Regions from separate parts of the Kineosporia sp. NBRC 101731 genome, predicted to be linked through region 2. Evidence: riboswitches for the same ligand, from Rfam matches in the RefSeq annotation. Region 2 holds a riboswitch; the other holds the start of a gene.
What was found. Region 2 has a riboswitch for glycine ahead of gcvT (glycine cleavage system aminomethyltransferase GcvT). Riboswitches for the same ligand answer to the same signal wherever they lie in the genome.
Positions count from the first base shown of each region.

Region 1 (5,091 bases), on a different contig from region 2:
TGGAAGCCGTAGTCGACGAGGCGCTTGGCCACGTCGTCGACGGTGACGCCGGTGGCCTTGGTGAGGGGCCGCAGGTCGAGGATGCACTCGTGGGCGACCAGGGCGTCGCGGCCGGAGTACAGCACCGGATAGTGCTGGCGCAGCCGGGCGGCGACGTAGTTGGCGGTGAGGATCGCGGTGCGGGTGGCGCGGGTCAGGCCCTCAAGACCCATCATGCGCACGTAGGCCCAGGAGATCGGCAGGATGCCGGCCGAGCCGTACGGGGCCCCGGAGACCGGGCCGATGCCGGTGGACGGACCCGCCAGCTCGTCCAGCGGATGGTTGGGCAGGAACGGCGCCAGGTGCGAGCGCACCGCGACCGGGCCGACACCCGGGCCGCCGCCACCGTGCGGGATGCAGAACGTCTTGTGCAGGTTCAGGTGCGAGACATCGGCGCCGAACGCGCCCGGCCGTGAGAGACCCACCAGCGCGTTGAGGTTGGCGCCGTCGACGTAGACCTGACCGCCGGCCTCGTGCACCGACTCGCAGATCCGGCCGATACCCTCCTCGAACACGCCGTGGGTGCTCGGGTAGGTGACCATGATCGCGGCGAGGGCCTCGCGGTGCTGGGCGATCTTCGCCTCGAGGTCGGCCAGGTCGACGTTGCCGTTGTCGTCGCAGGCCACCACGACGACCTTCATGCCGGCCATCACGGCGCTGGCGGCGTTGGTGCCGTGCGCGGAGCTCGGGATCAGGCAGACGTTGCGGTCGAGGTCGCCGTTGGAGCGGTGGTAGGCCCGGATCGCGAGCAGACCGGCCAGCTCACCCTGCGAGCCGGCGTTCGGCTGCAGCGAGACCGCCGCGTAGCCGGTGAGTTCCGCCAGCCAGCTGGCCAGGTCCTTCACCAGGCTACGGATGCCCTCGGTGTCGCCGGCGGGTGCGAACGGGTGCAGCCCACCGAATTCCGGCCAGGTGATGGCCTCCATCTCGGTGGTGGCGTTGAGCTTCATCGTGCACGAGCCGAGCGGGATCATGCCGCGGTCCAGCGCGTAGTCCTCGTCGGCCAGCCGCCGCAGGAACCGCAGCATCGAGGTCTCGCTGTGGTGCGTGGTGAAGACCGGGTTGGTCAGGTACTCAGACGTACGGACGAGGTCCGCGGGGATCGCGGGAAGCTCCGCCCCCGGTGCGCGGTCTTCGACCGAGACCCCGAAAGCCCGCAGCACCAGGGCCACCTGGGTCTGCGTGGTGGTCTCGTCGCAGGCAATGCCGACCCGGTCGGCGCCGTCCTGGCGCAGCAGGATGCCGAGGTCGTGGGCGGCCGCGACGACCTCACCGGCCCGGCCCGGCACCTCGGCGAGCACGGTGTCGAAGAAGCTCTCGTGCACGACCTTCACGTCGACCGAGCGCAGGCCCGCGGCCAGCGTCGCGGCGTGACCGGCGGTGCGCTCGGCGATGCGGCGCAGCCCCTGCGGGCCGTGGTAGACCGCGTACATCCCGGCCATCACGGCCAGCAGCACCTGCGCGGTGCAGATGTTGCTGGTCGCCTTCTCCCGGCGGATGTGCTGCTCGCGGGTCTGCAGGGCGAGGCGGTAGGCGGGGTTGCCGTCGGCGTCCTTGGAGACACCCACGAGGCGCCCGGGCAGCGACCGCTCCAGGCCCTTGCGCACGCTCATGTACCCGGCGTGCGGTCCACCGAACCCGAGCGGCACGCCGAAGCGCTGCGTGTTGCCGACCGCCACGTCCGCGCCGTCCTCACCGGGCGAGCGCAGCAGCGTGAGCGCGAGCAGGTCGGCCGCGACGGTGACGAGCGCCTTGCGCCCGTGGGCGGCGTCGATCAGGGGACGCAGGTCGGTCACCTGTCCGGAGGCACCCGGGTATTGCGCCAGGACGCCGAACACACCTTCGGTGACAGCGTCGAGTGCCGCTGCGGGGTCGGTGGTGAGGTCGGCCACGACCACCGGGATGCCGAGCGGTTCGGCGCGGGTCTGGATCACCGCGAGGGTCTGCGGGAGCACGTCGGTGTCGACGACGAACGCGGCGCCGGTGGGAAGTTTGGACGCGCGGCGCATCAGGGTCATCGCCTCGGCCGCGGCGGTGGACTCGTCGAGCAGGGAGGCGCTGGCGGTCTCCAGACCGGTCAGGTCGGAGACCATCGTCTGGAACGCGAGCAGGGCCTCCAGGCGGCCCTGGGAGATCTCCGGCTGGTAGGGCGTGTAGGCGGTGTACCAGGCCGGGTTCTCCAGCACGTTGCGCAGGATCACGCCGGGCGTGTGGGTGCCGTGATAGCCCAGGCCGATCATCGGCACGCGCACGGTGTTGCGGTTGGCCAGGGCCCGCAGCTCGGCCAGCGCCTCGGCCTCACTGATCGGCCCGGGCAGGGCGGGCGTGCCACCGTCGCGGATCACCGGCGGGATCACGGCGTTCTCGAGGGCGTCGAGACTGTCCAGCCCGACCACGCGCAGCATGGTGGCGATCTGCGGCTCGTCGGCGCCGATGTGGCGGTCGGCGAACGCGTCCAAACGGTGCCCGGTACCCTGCGCCGTCCGGCCCTCGGGCTCGGGCAGGTCGTCCTGCAGATCGTGCTGACCGGCATCGATGAAGGTCGTCATCGGAGGCTCCCACGCAAAGGGCGTAGCGACCGCGGTTCGGGTCACTCGGATACCTCCCCATCCGTCGGGCCACATCGCCCTTCGGAGCTGCCTCGCCCATGCGGTCCTTGGCGCCTGAGAGGTTCCGGGGAGAGTTGCCCCTTCGGCGCCCCTGTGACGGGGTCTCTCCCGCGGGGGTCTTCAGCTGCCGGTCCTTGACGTTGACCGGCGACGATGACGTTACCAGCGCCGGATGCCACTCTCATCTCGTGCCCCCGGCGCACCCGTACGGCGTACGGCAGGCGAACGGAGGGTTGCGAGCGGGCCGGGCTACGGGATGCAATTGGCTCGGCCAAAAGGACGGCCCGGCGGATATGACCCTGTGTGGAATCACGATCACGCAATTCCTACCGGCCCGGGCTCGTCCGCGGGGACTTGATAACGAGGTAGCGTCGAACACCGTGATCGTCGTCAGCGTGTGCAGTTTGAAGGGTGGCGTCGGGAAGACGTCAGTGGTCCTGGGACTGGCCTCGGCCGCGCTCGCCCGGGGCGTTCCCACCCTTGTGGTCGACATCGACCCACAGGCCGATGCGACGCTCGGGCTGGACATCACCGCCGAGATCACGACCAACGTCGCCACGGTGATGGGCGCCTCGCGCCGCAACGCGCAGAAGGTGAACGTCGTGCCCAGCGGCTGGGCCACCGGCGACGGCACGCTCGACGTGCTGCCCGGCTCCCACGACATGGCCGCGCTCGACCGCCCCACCGGCAGCGAGCGCACTCTGGCCCGGCTCTCGCACGCGATCCACCAGCTCGAGGGCTACCAGCTCGTCCTCATCGACTGCCCGCCGTCACTGGGCACGATCACCCGCTCCGGCCTGGCCGCGAGCCAGCGAGCCCTGGTGGTGTCCGAACCCGCGCTGTTCTCCGTGACCGCCGCCGACCGGGCCCTGCACGCGATCGACGAGGTACGGCGCAACATCGCCCCGACCCTGCAGCCGCTGGGCGTGGTGGTGAACCGGTACCGCGAGCGCTCCCCCGAGCACCGCTACCGCCTGCAGGAGCTCTCCGACATGTTCGGCCCGCTGGTGCTGGGCCCGTCCATCCGCGAGCGCAGCGCCCTGCAGCAGGCCCAGGGGGCGAGCCAGCCGATCCACCGCTGGCCCGGTGCCCCGGCACAGGAACTGGCGCATGCTTTCGACGCCCACCTGGCCCGCGTGCTGCGCGCCAACACCCGGGGGCGGCGCCCGGCGTCGGCCGAGGTGAGCTCCGCACCGGCTGAGGCCAGCCCTGCCTGAGGCCAGCCCTACCTGAGGCCGGCAACACCGCCTGAGAACGTCCACACCGTCTGAGCACGGCAAAGCAGAAGAGCCCCGGGGTACCGGACCCGGGGCTCTTCTGCTGATCTGTCGGTCGGCTAGCTGATGGCCCGCTGGCGGCGGCGGGCCGAGAGCTCGTCGTCGCTGGTGCCGGTGGTCGTGTCGCCACCCACGCGCTCGGCGGGCAGCTCGGCGAGGGTGCCCTCGACCTCACGCCAGACCCGGCCGACGGCGATGCCGAAGACGCCCTGACCGCCCTGGACGAGATCTATGACCTCGTCCGCCGAGGTGCACTCGTAGACGCTGGCGCCGTCACTCATCAGGGTGATCTGGGCCAGGTCTTCCACTCCGTGGTCACGCAGGTGGTTCACCGCGATGCGGATCTGCTGCAGCGAGACACCGGTGTCCAGAAGGCGCTTGACCACCTTGAGCACGAGCACGTCGCGGAAGCTGTAGAGCCGTTGCGTACCCGAGCCGGTCGCGTTGCGGACGGTCGGCTGCACCAACCCGGTGCGGGCCCAGTAGTCGAGCTGGCGGTAGGTGATTCCCGCAGCACGGCAGGCGATCGGACCGCGGTAACCGGCCTCCTCGTCGAGCTCGGGCAGGTCGTCGGTGAAGAGCATGCCCTGCGCCTGCGCGACGACGTGACCGGGCACAGCATCTCGCTCGCTACGCTCGCTCACGGCGGCTCCATTCAACGTTCCTAGTCCGGCACGCTGGTCCGAGGGAGACGGATCGCAGCGGGAGAACTACACCGGGGTCGTTTCATTTGAACCGTAGGCTGCGCACCCGGCGTCGTCAACGAGGCGGCATCCGAGGGGGGCGGCGTGTCGGCAGATCACCCCTCTTTCGGACCAATCGGAACACCCCGACACCCGCCGGTGTCCTGGCCGAGACCTCTTCGGTACCGCCTCGGCAGGGGTGGCGCGTTGACACGGAACCGACGCTGCCGCTGCCCGCCGCAGCGGTGAAGCCGGACCGCTCAGGAGTTCTCGGAGCCCTGTCCACCTTCGCCGAAGTCTTCCGGCGAGATGTTGTCGAGGAACTCGCGGAACTTCTCCACCTCGTCCTCGTCCTCGTCGGGCACCGAGACGCCACCGGCCTCCAGCACCTCTTCCGCCCCTACGATCGGGCAGCCGACGCGCAGCGCCAGTGCGATCGCGTCGGACGACCGGGAGCTCACGGTCAGCCCTCCGTCGAAGACC
Region 1 is NZ_BSTC01000023.1:72,558-77,648, reverse strand. Features, by position in the region: gene gcvP (aminomethyl-transferring glycine dehydrogenase) at 1-2,588, opposite strand, end outside; glycine riboswitch at 2,680-2,769, opposite strand; gene QSK05_RS34615 (ParA family protein) at 3,029-3,865, shown strand; gene QSK05_RS34610 (MerR family transcriptional regulator) at 3,985-4,509, opposite strand; gene QSK05_RS34605 (bifunctional nuclease family protein) at 4,869-5,091, opposite strand, start outside.
Region 1: linked by a shared signal. The riboswitch ahead of gcvP (aminomethyl-transferring glycine dehydrogenase) and the one ahead of gcvT (glycine cleavage system aminomethyltransferase GcvT) in region 2 are both predicted to bind glycine.

Region 2 (5,091 bases):
CACCACGTCCTCCGCCGCCACCGGATCCCCCACCAGCACCGTCGCGACCCGCAACATCCGCAGCTGATGCCGGTCGAACAGCATCTCGACCGCAGTCTCCGCGTCGACGCCGGACAGCGCCGGCGGAGCCGCCGGCACCTCACCACCGAAGCCGGGCGAGGTGCCGGCAGACCTGGACGTGACCATCACCCCGATACGACGCCGGACGCGCGGAAAAGGTTGTGCGGATTCGGTCAGGGCAGATCGAGAAGGAAGGCGAGGGCCCGGTCGACCACTCACAGAAAGAGTATGCATGGCGCATACAGTCAGAGCTCAAGCTTTTGAGCCCCACCCCGTTCATGGGCGGGAGCATGCCGCATTCGGCATGCTCCCGCCCATTTCGGCAACTACTGTCCCTTCAGCACCGCGCTCACGAAGGCGTACACGTTGAGCTCCAGGGCCTCGATGCGCTGTACGCGGGCTGCCTCGACGTCGAAGCCCTCGTAGGCCACGCGCGGGAGCACCCGCACGTTGGCCGAGCACTGGAATCCCGCGCAGACCAGGGTGCCGATCGTGTTGCCGTTGCGACCGGCCGCACCGGCCCGCTTGGCGCTCAGGAAGACCACGTCGTTGGGCAGTGCCACGTCTTCGCACCAGTTGCACATGGCGCGGCGGCGCACCACGGCGTCGGACTGGCGCATGACCACCCCGACCAGTTCGCCGTCGATCTCGGCGAAGACGTAGCCCATGGCCGGGGTCTTCTGGTCGCGCCAGCCCAGGTACTCCAGGCGGTCCCAGTCCAGCCCGTCGAAGTTCTCGGGCAGGACGAGCTCCTTGCGCTCACGCAGCGTGGAGTTCACGAACGACGTACGGATCTGCTTCTCGGTAAAGGAACGCACAGCTATGACCTCAAGTCTGGGGGCCCCGCAGACAGGGCGGGGTGATGTGTCAGAAGGTGGGATCGGCCTGCGAACAGGCCGGAACGCGTGGGCCCGCAGAAAGGGCACACGTCTGGTCACCGATTGAGGGCAGAGCTACCTCGTGCCGGCGCTGAGCGCGCCGATGACCTCCAGACGCCACAAGGGCGCAGAGCACGAGTAGGTTCCGGACACGAGAAGTGAGTCTACGCCTCACCTCGCCGTGCTGTGATCCTCCGGGTGCGGATCCGTGCCGCCCGGCAGGTCGAGGCCCGTGACCGGGAGCTGCGCGGCGTCCAGTACGAACAGCAGCGACGTGTTCATCCGGCGGACCGGCACCAGGGCGTTCTCGTCGTTCACCGCGACCAGCGGGCTGTCGCCCATCTGCAGGGTCGTGGCATTGCGGGCGGCGTCGCGGGCGAGGATCCGCACGGCGTCGACCAGGTAGGCGCGGGCCTCCGAGGTGGCCTCGGCGACGCTGTTCACTTCCCGCAACGACGCATCCAGCGCCCTCATCTCCCGGGCCACCCGTCGCAGCGTCGCGATCTGCTGCGTCGGCCGGGCGCCGCCCGCCACATCGTCCTGCGCCTGCTTCATCGCCGTCAGATACTCCCGCTCCGCCGCGAAGAACGCCTCCCGCCTCACCAGCAGCTCCTGGAGCGGGCGCCGGATCTGAGCCCGCACCTGTTCCAGACCGGCCGCGTCACGCTCCGCCTGACTCCCGTCGCCGATCATCCCGATCATCCGCACCAGGCCCACGGCCAGGGCCAGCACGATCACCGCCGCCCCGAGCACCAGCAGCAGACGACGCCGCACCGGGTCGCGCAGAGGCGACTCATCGGCGATGTCGTGCACCAGCACAGTGGTGGCTGTGGGCGGCCCCTGTGGCGAAGCCTCAGGGGCCACCGGAGTGCTCGTGTCGGTCGAGCTCATGCGCAGCACATCGGCGCACCAGCCGGTCGAGGTGAAGCCCGGCGCCGGGTTTGCTCCGAACGGGGACGGGTCACAGGCCCCGGAAGTGGGTCACCAGGCGGCCGTCGTCGTCGAGCACGTGCAGGGCGTAACCGGGCGGGCTGTCGAGTTCGTACGGGCCCCGCTGCTCGACCGGCAGACGCGAGGTCGAGACACAGCCCGGGGCCCCGACCAGCGGACGCCCGGCGAACGTGGTGACGAACCCGGTGTGGGCGTGACCGCAGAGCAGGGCGGCCACCTCCGGATGGGCCGAGACGATCCCGGCCAGACGCATCTCCCCGGTCTGCCGGATCCCGTCGACCCCCGGGATGTGGAGCACGGCCGGCGGGTGATGGAACGCGATCAGTACCCGCCGGTCCGGATCCCGTTCGGCCAGCGCCGACTTCAGCCACTCCAGCGTGGGCCCGCTGAGCTCGCCGCCACTGTGCCCGGGAATGACGCTGTCGCACAGCAGGAAGTCGGTGTCGCCCACGGCGATCACCTGGTTCAGTTCGTGTTTCGATGAAGGACGCGCCAGGAGGGCGGGCCCGAAGTGCTCACGGACGTCGTGGTTGCCGGGGAGCGTCAGAACGGGCACCTCGAACCGGTCGAGCAGGTCACGCACCACGGCGTACTCCTGCGGGGTGCCGTGATCGGCGATGTCGCCGGTGACCAGCACGGCATCGAGTCCGGTCATCGGCCGCACCGCGTCGATCAGCCGTTGCGCGCGGTCCGTCGCCCGTTCGCCGAGGTCGATGTGCAGGTCACTGAGGTGAGCGAAGGTGATCACCAGCACATCGTGACGCGGCGCCCAGATCGGGCAAAGTGCCACCCGGGCGGCACTGGCCTGCCCGATCTCACACCCGATCTCACACGTGTCCCGGTTGATGATCGCGGACGGGCCGGGCTACCTTTGCCAGCCCCAACTGAATATGCCGTCGACGCGCGACGGGAGAGCCTCCCGGCCGGCCACTACACCGTGAACCAGGCCGGGGGCGCCGTAGGAGCAACGCCTCCCCAGGAATCTCTCAGGCCCAGATACCGTCGCGACGAGGCAACTCTGGAGAAATCCGGCCCGATGCCGGTTTACCGAAGGTGAAGTGCCGTGCCACCCGCGGCCAAGCTCTCAGGTCCCAGGACAGAGCGGGGAGGAATCGCCAGACCTGCGCGCGCGTGTGCGCGGGCCGGATTCCGGAAGGCACCGCATGTCCTCACCAGCATCTGCCCGGCCGACGCCCCTGAACGCCGTGCACGTGGCGCTGGGCGCACGGCTCACCGACTTCGCCGGCTGGAACATGCCGCTGAAGTACACCAGTGAGCTCGCCGAGCACCAGGCCGTTCGCACCACCGTCGGCTTGTTCGACCTCAGCCACATGGGCGAGATCCGCGTGAGCGGCCCGCAGGCCGGGGCCGCTCTCGACCACGCGCTGGTGGGCCGGCTCTCCGCGATCAAGCCCGGCCGCGCGAAGTACTCGCTGCTGTGCGACGCGAACGGCGGCATCCTCGACGACCTGGTGACCTACAAGATCACCGACGACGAGTTCCTGGTCATCGCCAACGCCTCGAACACCGGCGTCGTGCTCGCCGCCCTGACCGACCGCGTCCTCACTTTTGACGCGAGCGTGACCGACGAGACCGAGCAGACCGCCCTGATCGCCGTGCAGGGCCCCGCCGCGCAGGCCGTGATCCAGTCGCTGGCCGACGACCCCGACAATCCCGATGCGCGGGACGCCGTCGCCGCCCTGCGCTACTACGCCTGCATGCCCGCCCGGATCGCCGGGCTGGACGTGCTGCTCGCCCGCACCGGCTACACCGGTGAGGACGGGTTCGAGGTGTACGTGGCCGCGGACGACGCCGTCACGCTCTGGAGCGCGCTGTCCACCGCGACCGAGGCCGCGGGGGGCCGGGCGGCCGGTCTGGCCTGCCGCGACACCCTCCGCCTGGAAGCCGGGATGCCGCTCTACGGCAACGAACTCAGCCTCGAGACCGACCCCTACGCGGCCCGTCTGGGCCGGGTCGTGCAGCTGGACAAGGCGTTCGTCGGGCAGGAGGCCCTGGCGCTGGCCGCGCAGGACCAGCCCGCCCGCCTGCTGACCGGACTGACCGGAGAAGGCCGCCGGGCCGCGCGGGCCGGCAACGTCGTCCTCAATGCGGCGGGCGAACCGGTGGGTGTGATCACGTCGGGAGCCCTCTCCCCCACGCTCGGCCGCCCGATCGCCCTGGCCTACGTGGACCGCGACGAGGCCGTCGAGGGCGCCTCGCTGCAGGTGGATGTGCGCGGAACCCTGCTGCCCTTCACCGTCTCCCCGTACCCGTTCTACAAGCGTTCCTGACTTCTCAGGTCAGCAAGGAGTTTCCGATGACCAATCCGTCACATCTTCTGTATACCGCCGAGCACGAGTGGATTCAGCTCACCCCCGGCGCCGATCTTCCCACCGAGCCCGTGCGGGTGGGCCTGACCACCTTCGCCCTCGACGCCCTGGGCGACGTGGTCTTCGTGGACCTTCCCGAGGTGGGCACCGAGGTCACGGCCGGGGACGCGTGCGGTGAGGTGGAGTCGACCAAGTCGGTCTCCGATCTGTACTCACCCGTCACCGGCACGGTCGGTGCCGTGAACCAGGCCATCATCGACGACCCGGCCCTGATCGCGGCCGACCCCTACGACGCCGGCTGGCTGTTCACGGTGACCCCCGAGGCGACGGCGAAACTGCTGACGTCGAACGAGTACGAGGCCCTGCTGGACTGATGCTGGACTGATGCTGTTCTGAGGCCACCGGTCTGATCGCGGCATCCGTCCCGGATGAGGAAGGGCGGCGTCGCGACCAGACCGGCTTGACGGGGTAAGGATGGTTTAGCGCATCGGCCCGGGCCGATGCCTCCGGACCCTTCGGTAATCGGCGGAACACACGGAACTTCCCGGGCGTTCGGCGCGCGTCAATCAGGTTGCCGGGCCGGTTGCCCCGTCGTGGGAAGCTGTATCACGCGGGCGGCCGGGGGTACGGGCAGCCGCCGCACCGCCTCGACGAACGCCGTGTCGGCGCGCCGGGCCGGGGTGGTGGCCCGTTGCCGCAGGGCCGCCCAGACCGCTGCCCAGGCCCGGCAGAGGTTCCCGAGTTCTTCCTGGGACAGGGGAAACTCGGTGCCGGGCACGCCGCGGCTGCAGTTCTCGGCGTGCCAGATCCAGGCCCGGGTACTGGGGATCACCGGCGCCGCGAATTCCGTGCCCTGCCGTCGCAGGTCGGTC
Region 2 is NZ_BSTC01000002.1:120,944-126,034, forward strand. Features, by position in the region: gene QSK05_RS07765 (SigE family RNA polymerase sigma factor) at 1-186, opposite strand, end outside; gene QSK05_RS07770 (FBP domain-containing protein) at 387-878, opposite strand; gene QSK05_RS07775 (hypothetical protein) at 1,110-1,829, opposite strand; gene QSK05_RS07780 (metallophosphoesterase) at 1,900-2,637, opposite strand; glycine riboswitch at 2,787-2,901, shown strand; gene gcvT (glycine cleavage system aminomethyltransferase GcvT) at 3,053-4,180, shown strand; gene gcvH (glycine cleavage system protein GcvH) at 4,207-4,593, shown strand; gene QSK05_RS07795 (tetratricopeptide repeat protein) at 4,782-5,091, opposite strand, start outside.